One region of the Streptomyces sp. NPDC057302 genome, then DNA from elsewhere that is predicted to be linked to it. Evidence: riboswitches for the same ligand, from Rfam matches in the RefSeq annotation. Region 1 holds a riboswitch; the other holds the start of a gene.
What was found. A riboswitch is a leader RNA that binds a small molecule or an ion and turns the genes downstream of it on or off. The one in region 1 is predicted to bind cobalamin.

Region 2: linked by a shared signal. The riboswitch ahead of ACFUPX_RS36355 (ribonucleoside-diphosphate reductase subunit alpha) and the one ahead of ACFUPX_RS26685 (CbtB-domain containing protein) in region 1 are both predicted to bind cobalamin.

Annotation. Positions count from the first base shown of each region.
Region 1 is NZ_JBHUZJ010000043.1:12,411-17,114, reverse strand. Features, by position in the region: gene ACFUPX_RS26705 (HAD-IIA family hydrolase) at 1-349, shown strand, start outside; gene ACFUPX_RS26700 (hypothetical protein) at 453-995, shown strand; gene ACFUPX_RS26695 (class F sortase) at 1,011-1,688, shown strand; gene ACFUPX_RS26690 (CbtA family protein) at 1,669-2,472, opposite strand; gene ACFUPX_RS26685 (CbtB-domain containing protein) at 2,493-2,729, opposite strand; cobalamin riboswitch at 2,761-2,882, opposite strand; gene ACFUPX_RS26680 (ANTAR domain-containing protein) at 3,211-3,966, opposite strand; gene ACFUPX_RS26675 (glycoside hydrolase family 6 protein) at 4,128-4,704, shown strand, end outside.
Region 2 is NZ_JBHUZJ010000081.1:8,251-12,954, reverse strand. Features, by position in the region: gene ACFUPX_RS36355 (ribonucleoside-diphosphate reductase subunit alpha) at 1-2,155, opposite strand, end outside; cobalamin riboswitch at 2,289-2,426, opposite strand; gene mctP (monocarboxylate uptake permease MctP) at 2,545-4,194, opposite strand; gene ACFUPX_RS36345 (DUF3311 domain-containing protein) at 4,191-4,460, opposite strand; gene ACFUPX_RS36340 (YbdD/YjiX family protein) at 4,582-4,704, opposite strand, start outside.

The DNA of each region.
Region 1 (4,704 bases):
CTTCATCTGCACGAACCCGGACGAGACCGGACCCTCCGCGGAGGGCCCCCTGCCCGCGACCGGCGCCGTCGCGGCGCTGATCACCAAGGCCACGGGACGCAACCCCTACTTCGCGGGCAAGCCGAACCCCCTGATGATGCGGACGGGCCTGAACGCCATCGGGGCGCACTCGGAGACCAGCGCCATGATCGGCGACCGGATGGACACCGACGTCCTCGCCGGCCTCGAGGCCGGGATGGAGACCTTCCTGGTCCTGACGGGGCTGACCTCCCGCAAGGACATCGACCAGCACCCGTTCCGGCCCTCGAACGTGGTCGACTCCATCGCCGATCTCGTCGACCGGATCTGACGCGCGTTCGTGACGCGCGTTTCCGAAGCGAAGACCACCCGTTTGCCGCACACGGGAGGCGTGCGGCGCCGGTGCGCGTGAACCTCGAAACAGGAGGTTCACGATGCGTAGAGGAACACTCACCCTGCGTGGCATAGCCGGGGCGGCTGTCCTCGCCGCGCTCCCCGTCGTCGCCATGACGCCCGCGTACGCCCATGACGAGGACAAGGTGCATGCCACGGTGTCCCCGTCCCGCGCCGAGCCCGGTGCCAAGGTGGAGATCAGCGTCTCCGGCTGTGACGGCACGACCGGCTCCGCCGGGTCCGGCGCCTTCACGGGGGACGCGAAGCTCACCGGCAGGGACGGCGACAAGTACTCGCTGAACGGCTCCGCCACGATCCGGGGCGGCGTCGAGGGTTCGTACGACGTCACCGTCATCTGCGACGGCCACCCCCACCAGGGCGCGGGCACCGTGCAGGTGGGCAGCCACCGGCGAGAGCCCGTGTCACCGGTCCGCGCGGGCGGCGGCGGCACCGCTCAACTGGCCGCGCACGCCCAGCAGGAGACCGGACCCGGCACGCCGCACGCGGTGATCGGCCTGGTGCTCGCGGGTGTCGCGGCCGTGGCCGTGGCGTTCCGCAGTGTCCGCCGCCGCCGCTCCGAGTGACGGGCGGCGGCCGACGTGTCGGGACATGAGAAGCCGGCGGGACAGCAGGCGGGGCACGGGCGGTTCCTCACCGGGGTCGCCTGGGCGCTGCTGCTCGTGGGGCTCTGGCTGTGGGGCAGCGAGATCACCGACGTACGCGGCGGTGTCTCGGAGCCCACGACCGGTGACGTGGCCGCGGTGGGCCGCCCGTTCGCCGTCGAACTCCCGGACGCGCACGAGCCGATGGGCGCCGCAAAGCCGCAGCGCGTGGACGTCCCCTCGCTGAAGGTGCGGGCGCCCGTGATCACCCGCGGCCTCGACCAGGAAGGCGCCATCGACCCGCCGTCGTTCGAGGAGGCGGGCTCCGTCGGCTGGTACGGCGGCGGGACGCGCCCGGGAGCGGCGGGCACGTCCCTGTTCGTGGGCCACGTCGACACCGAGACGCGCCCCGCGGTCTTCTACGACCTCAGCGCCCTGCGGCCCGGCGAGAAGATCCACGTCACCCGGGACGACGGCTCGGTCGCGGAGTTCACCGTCGACGACGTCCAGGTCCTCAGCCGGGACCGCTTCGACGCGAAGAAGGCGTACGGCCCCCATGAGGAGGGCCGCGCCGAACTCCGCCTGATCACCTGCGGCGGCACGTTCGACCGGGCGAGCAAGACGTACTCGGCGAACGTCGTGGTCTCCGCCTACCTCACCGGGGTGGGGCCGTAGGGGTGACGCCGGGGCGCGAGGGCACTCCCGCCGCGCTCGCGCCCACGGTGGCACCCCTTGCGGCCCCTTCCCGGACGGCCCGCAGGCCCAGGCCTCCGAAGACCGCAGCGAACACGGCCCACAGCAGGACGTGCGAGGCGACGGACACGACGCGGAACTCCCACAGGAGCGTCGCGTCGACCGGGACCGGGTCGGGGTTGTCCGGGAGCAGGAAGAGCGCGGCCAGGACGGCGACCGTCGTGAGGGCCGCCGCGATCTGCCGCACCGGAACGGATCTGGCCGACAGGCGTACGTACACCTGCCGCACCAGGAACATGCCGAGTACGCCGATCGCGATGGCCGCCAGCCACATCGCCTGCCGGTCGCCGACCGTGGCCGGGTCGCCGACGCCCGGCGGGTTCGCCGGGTAGCGCAGACCGGGCAGCAGGGAGACGGCGAGGAACGCGGCTCCCGCGAAGGCCAGGGCGCGCGGCCACGGGTTCGCGTACGGGTCGCGGCGGTGCACCAGGGCGTACGCCACCGCGAACAGGACGCCGATGGCCAGAGCGGCGACGACCGCGGAGACCACCAGGCCCGCGTGCTGGGTGGAGCGCGTGAACAGCTCCTCGTGGTGCTCCGCGGCACCCCCCGGCGCGTGCTTCTTCTCCTCCGCGCGGATCGCCCGGTCCATCAGCGGCTCGGCGAGCAGCAGGGAGAAGAGACCGGCCGCGAGGCCCGCCGCTCCTCCCGCCACCACACCACGGCCGAGCAGGGGCAGGACGGGTGAGGACGAGGGGGATGGCACGGCGCCGCGTCCGTCCCCGGTCAGTGGCACGGGGCACCGAGGAGGTGCCTGCCGTCGTGGGCGAACTCGTGCAGATAACTGCCGGTCGCCGAGATCAGCGAGCCGTTGTCGATGAAGACCGCGTAGAGCGCGAGGAACGCGATGATGACCGCGGCCGACGCGATGAGCCAGTCACGGGCCGATGCCGTGGCGGCCTGGGCCGCCGCGCCGTCGGTGTGCGGTGCCGCGGTGTCTGATGCCGCGGTGTGCGGTGACATGTCGTAGAGCCTCCTTCTGGGGTTCCACGCCCCGAAGCAGGAGTACGACGGCCCAGTTCCTGGCTTCCGCACGCCGGGCGGCGTCCGGTCACAGTGGCGGGACCGCCCCGGAATCGCACCGGGTTCCTGTCAACCGTCGCCTCTATGTATGTACTTGTTGTCCCGGAGAGTCCCAGTTGGTCATGGACACTGTCAACGGTTCAGGGACAACCCGGCCCGGTCGGCGGCCCGCTCCCCCCGGAGCCGTCGACCGGGCTGGTCCTCGACCGCGCGCGCACGAGCTGCGGGAGTAACCCGGCGTCGGCGCGGGAGGTTCGGTGGCCAACCCCGCAGTGAAGCGGGGTGGACGGTCAGGCCGGGGGCTTGGGCCTTTGGGTCGACTCTAGAACGGATGAGCGCTGGAGCCTAGGGGTGGATTGACGCCAAGTCGTGATCCGCTTTCTCTCCGTGATCGTCGCTGGTGGTGGTCTGCGGATGACCTTCATTGAGATCCGGACCAACCGCCGCGCAGCGCCGTGTCGTCGAGCGAACCCTTGATCACGTCGATGGCGACCACGTCCATGACCAGGCGTTCTCTGCGTGCGTACCGCCGCAGCGTCTCAAAGGCCTCATCCATGTCCGTGTGCCAGCGCTCGGCGAGTATGCCTTTGGCCTGTTCGATGCGTATGCGGCTGGTCAGAGCGCCCTGGAGCTGTGTGGCGAGGACCCGGGAATCCGTATAGGCGCGGTGATTGTGCAGGCCCACGGCGGTGGCGTCGGCGATCACCTGGGCCAGACCCAACTCTCCTTCGCTGTACAGGCACTGGGAGGTGTCGGGCACGAAGATGTTGAGCGCGCCCAGCAGGGTCGCGCGCTGGCGCAGCGGAACCGCGTAGGTCAGCCCGATGCCACGGCGCCGGGCCAGCGCGGTGAACTCCGGCCAGCGCGCGGCGGGTTCGGCCGCCGCGAGCCGCATCGGCGGCACGGGCTTTCCCGAGCCGAGGCTCTCCACGCAGGGCCCGCCGTCGTGTTGGGCGCCGAGCAGGTCGAGTGCGAGCTTCTGCGGATGGCCGCCGACGGCCACCGAGTGCTTGCCGACGGCGTCGAAGATCACCCCGGCGGCGGTGGCGTCGAGCAGCTCTACGCAGTGGCCCGCGACCCGGCTCAGATAGCGCTCCGGATCGAAGTCGTCGTCCAGGGTGTCCGTGGTCTCCACCAGGACTTCGGCCAGCCGTAGTTCAGAGGTGTGATCCCGCATGATCTCCTCCCCGTGAGCGCCACCCCGCGCCCTGCGCCTACCCCCGGGCGCGCGGCTGTAACAGGTCTCCAACAGGTCTTCGTAGCCGACGGGCGGACCTCGTGGGCAGTGAGCGCGTATGTCAGGATTGAGAATCGGACAGTGCACCCAAGGGGGAGTGGATGTACCACAAAGGCACCGGCCGCGGTCATCGGATCGCGGCCCGGGGGGTGAAGGCTGCGGCGTCGTTCGCGGGGGCGGCGCTGCTGCTGTCGGGGTGCTCCTCCGATGACGGTTCGGGCAACGAGGAGTCGTCGGGGCAGCCCGTCAAACAGCAGCCCAAGGGCACCGATCCGTACTGGGTCAACCCGGACGGGAACGCGGCCAAGCAGGTCGCCACGTACGAGAAGGACGGGAAGAAGGACGACGCCGAGCTGATCCGCAAGATCGCCGAACAGCCCGTCGCGGAGTGGATCATCCCGGAGAACGCGGAGGACCAGGCGCGCGGCTTCACCGAGGCCGCCGAGAAGGCCGACCGGGACGCCCTGTTGGTCCTCTACAACATCCCGCACCGCGACTGCGGCCAGTACTCGGGCGGCGGCGCGGCCGACGGCAACGCCTACCGCACCTTCATCGACCAGGTGGCGAAGGGCATCGGTGACCGCAACACGACGGTCATCCTGGAGCCGGACGCGGTGCTCCACATGGTCGACAACTGCACGCCGGAGGAGTTCCACGAAGAGCGGTACGACCTTCTCA
Region 2 (4,704 bases), on a different contig from region 1:
GGAACGGCGTGCGCGCGGCGGCCATGTCGATCAGGCCGCGCTGCGGGATCTCCCACGCGGTGCGGTAGAGCTCGCGCACATCGGCGGGGATCCAGCTGAAGCCCTGCACGGAGCCGCTGGCCTCGCGCAGCGCCTCGCGGGTCTGCGCGTCCCAGACGCCGAGCCGTTTGAGCTCCTGCACCAGGTAGGCGTTGACCTGGAGGAACTCGCCGGACAGCGTCTCGCGCTTGAAGAGGTTGGAGACCTGCGGCTCGATGCACTCGTACACGCCCGCGATGGACGCGATCGTGGCGGTGGGCGCGATCGCGAGAAGCAGCGAGTTGCGCATGCCGGTCACGGCGATACGTTCCCGCAGCGCGGCCCAGCGCTCCGGCCAGGTCAGCTCGACGCCGTAGTGGTCGGGGTGCAGGACGCCGCGCGCGGTGCGGGTCTTCTCCCAGGCGGGGACGGGTCCGTTGCGCTCGGCTAGGTCGGCGGACGCCTCGTACGCGGCGAGCATGATCCGCTCGGCGATGCGCGTCGAGAGGGCGCGCGCGGCAGGGGAGTCGAAGGGCAGCTTCAGCTGGAAGAAGACGTCCTGCAGACCCATCGCGCCCAGGCCCACCGGACGCCACCTGGCGTTCGAACGGCCGGCCTGCTCGGTCGGGTAGAAGTTGATGTCGACCACGCGGTCGAGGAACGTGACGGCGGTGCGTACGGTCTCGTCGAGCCGCTCCCAGTCGATGTCACCCGCGGCGGTGTCCACGAAGGCGCCGAGGTTCACCGAACCCAGGTTGCAGACGGCCGTCTCCCCGTCGTCCGTCACCTCCAGGATCTCCGTGCAGAGGTTGGAGGAGTGGACCGTGTGGCCGGGCTCCGCCGTCTGGTTGGCGGTGCGGTTGGCGGCGTCCTTGAACGTCATCCAGCCGTTGCCGGTCTGCGCCAGGGTGCGCATCATGCGGCCGTACAGGTCGCGGGCCGGGATGGTCTTGCGGGCGAGCCCGGCGGCCTCGGCCTTGCGGTACGCGGCGTCGAACTCGTCGCCCCACAGGTCGACGAGCTCGGGCACGTCGGCGGGGGAGAACAGCGACCAGTCCTGGCTCGCGGCGACCCGGCGCATGAACTCGTCCGGGATCCAGTGCGCGAGGTTGAGATTGTGCGTGCGCCGCTGGTCCTCGCCCGTGTTGTCGCGCAGCTCCAGGAACTCCTCGATGTCGGAGTGCCACGTCTCCAGGTAGACCGCGGCGGCGCCCTTGCGCCGGCCGCCCTGGTTCACGGCGGCGACGGAGGCGTCCAGGGTCTTGAGGAACGGCACGATGCCGTTGGAGTGGCCGTTCGTGCCGCGGATCAGCGAACCGCGGGCGCGGATGCGGGAGTACGAGAGGCCGATGCCGCCCGCGTGCTTGGAGAGGCGCGCGACCTGGTGGTAGCGGTCGTAGATGGAGTCCAGCTCGTCCAGCGGGGAGTCGAGGAGGTAGCAGGAGGACATCTGCGGGTGCCGGGTGCCGGAGTTGAAGAGCGTCGGCGAGGACGGCAGGTAGTCCAGGCGGCTCATCAGGCGGTACAGGGAGGCGACTTCGTCCACCGCGCGCAGGCTCCCGTCCTCCGCCAGGCCGCTCGCGACGCGCAGCATGAAGTGCTGCGGGGTCTCGATGACCTGCCGGGTGATCGGGTGGCGAAGCAGATAGCGGCTGTGCAGGGTGCGCAGGCCGAAGTAGCCGAAGCGGAAGTCCGCGCCGTCCTGGAGGGCGTCCTGGACGAGAGCGTCCAGGTGTTCGGCGTGGTCGACGACGAACGCGGCGGTGCGGTCCGCGATCAGGCCCTCGCGGTGCCCCACGGCGACCGAGTCGGAGAAGGAGCGCACGCCCTGCGACGCGGCCTCGTCACGGATGCTGAGGCTGAGGAGCCTGGCCGCGAGCTGCGAGTACGTCGGGTCCTCGGAGATGAGCCCCGCGGCGGCCTCGGTCGCCAGCTCCCGCAGCTCCGCTGTGCTCTCTGCGTCCCCCCTGGCCGAGCGGCCACGCAGCGCGGCGGCCGCGACTCTGCCGGGGTCGGCGTCGGGGAGGTCGGCGGTGAGGTCGGTCAGGGTACGCAGCAGCGCGGTTCCTGGGCCGTCGGCGGTCTGCTGACCGTCGGTGGTCTGCGCTGACGCAGGTTCGGCTGGCGCGATGGTCACGGAGCACTCCCTCGCTCGGCTCGGAGCCTCGGGGAGGGGAGGAGTGACACACGGGGGCGCCCAGGGCAGGGCTGCGCTCCGCGTCCACCAGCCCATTCCACGAGGCCCGGACGTCGTTGGCACCCGGACCGGTCGGAACGGGCGCGCTGCCGACAGGTCTTCGGACTAGAGAGCACGACAAATGCGTACTCATACACCGTTGCGGGACAGTTCCGGACTTGCACCGGATTCCCCTGCGGCGACAGCGAGCACGAGCATACATCTTGTGCTGGCTCTGAGTGGCAGCCCCATATCTTGTGTCGGGGTGCGTCGCAGTGCATGAGAACGGGCCGCCGGATTCCTCCGGCGGCCCGTGTGGCGTACGTAGCGGGACGTACGTGGCGGAAGGGTCAGTGCCCGCCCGGCGCCCCCACCGTGGCCGGCGGCAGGTCCTCCACGACGCCCGGGTCGCCCGCGTCCGCGGTGTAGTCCCCGGGAGAGGTCTCGTCGATGCCGTCAGGGGCCTTCACGGCGCGCAGGACGAACGTCATGACCACGGTGACCACCACGTTCAGGACGAACGCCGTGAGGCCGATGTAGCCGATCTCGCCGATGCCGGGGATCTCGTCGGACGAGCCGCCGAAGTGCTTCTGCGTCGGCGAGGCGACCCCGTACGCGGCGACCGTTCCGTAGACCATGCCGACCGCCCAGCCCGCGAGCAGCGCCCACCGGTGGAACCACCGCGTGAACAGGCCGCCGACCAGTGCGGGCATGGTCTGCAGGATCCAGATGCCGCCCAGGAGCTGGAAGTTGATCGCGACCGTCTTGTCCATGGTGAGGACGAAGGCCAGCGCGCCGACCTTCACCAGGAGCGAGACCAGCTTGGAGATCTTCATCTCCTGTGCGGGTGTCGCGTCCGGCTTGAGGAAGTCCTTGTAGATGTTCCTGGTGAAGAGATTCGCTGCCGCGATCGACATGATGGCGGCCGGTACGAGCGCGCCGATGCCGATCGCCGCGAACGCGACGCCGGTGAACCAGTCCGGGAACATCGTCTCGAACAGCTGCGGGATCGCCAGCTGCCCGTTCTCCACCTTGACCCCGGCCGCGATCGCCATGAAGCCGAGCAGCGCCAGCAGGCCCAGCATCAGCGAGTAGAGCGGCAGGATCGTGGTGTTGCGGCGGATCACGTTGCGGCTCTTGGAGGAGAGCGTCGCCGTGATCGAGTGCGGGTACATGAACAGCGCGAGCGCGGAGCCGAGCGCGAGCGTGGCGTAGGTCCACTGCCCCGTGTGGCCCGGCGCGAGGCCCGCGACGGGCTTGCCCGCCGCCTCGTTCGCCGACGAGAACTTGTCGTTCGCCGCCTGGAAGATCTCGTCGAAGCCGCCGAGCTTGATCGGGATGTAGATGATCGCGACGGCGATCACGAGGTAGATCAGACCGTCCTTCACGAACGCGATCAGCGCGGGGGCGCGCAGACCCGACGAGTACGTGTACGCGGCGAGCACCGCGAACGCGATCAGGAGCGGCAGGTCCTTGACGAACCAGTTGGTGTCCGGACCGCCGCCGACGCCCATGACGTCGAGCACGGCCTGGATGCCGACCAGTTGGAGCGCGATGTACGGCATCGTGGCGAGGATGCCGGTGACCGCGACGGCGAGCGAGAGCCCCTTGGAGCCGAAGCGCCCGCGCACGAAGTCCGAGGTCGTCACGTACCCGTGCTTGTGCGAGACCGACCACAGGCGCGGCAGGAAGGTGAAGATCAGCGGGTAGACGAGGATCGTGTACGGCACCGCGAAGAAGCCGGCCGCGCCCGCCGCGTAGATCGCCGCCGGGACGGCGACGAAGGTGTACGCGGTGTAGAGGTCGCCGCCGAGCAGGAACCACGTGACCCAGGTGCCGAACGAGCGGCCTCCCAGGCCCCATTCGTCCAGGCTCTCGGTCTCGGCCTTGCGCCAGCGCGCGGCCAGGAAGCCCATCGCCGTGACGGCGGCGAAGAAGAAGATGAAGACGGCGAGGGCGATGCCGTTGACGCCGCCCGTGTCCGCTGCGAGCTCGTTCATCGGGTCGCACCCCCCTGGGCCTGCTCGGCCTTGCGGGCGCGCTGGTCACGCTGCCACAGTTTGTAGGCGATCATGGTGAGAACGGTGGATATGAGCACCCACAGCATCTGGTACCAGTAGAAGAACGGGATGCCGATGAAGGTCGGTTCGACCTTCGCGTAGGAGCCCACCCAGAGCATCGCCACGAACGGCGCGACGAGACAGAGGGCAATGACCACGCGGACCGGCGTGATCACCGGTCTGCTCACTTCAGGCGCATCTGACACTTCGCGGCTCCGCTCCCTCGCTTATCCCACCTTTAACGTGCGGGAAATCTAGGCGAGAGGATTGATCTATGGAACCCCCGTCCGGATACCGGACGGGTCGCGATGCCCTCGTCGTACCTGCTCAGCAGCAGCGGAACCCCTGTCGGGGGTCGGACTCCTGCCGGTCCGTCCGCATTCGCTCGAACTCCCTCCGGGAGGGCACGGATGCCCCGGGATGCGTCTTGCGCGTGTGCGCGACATAACG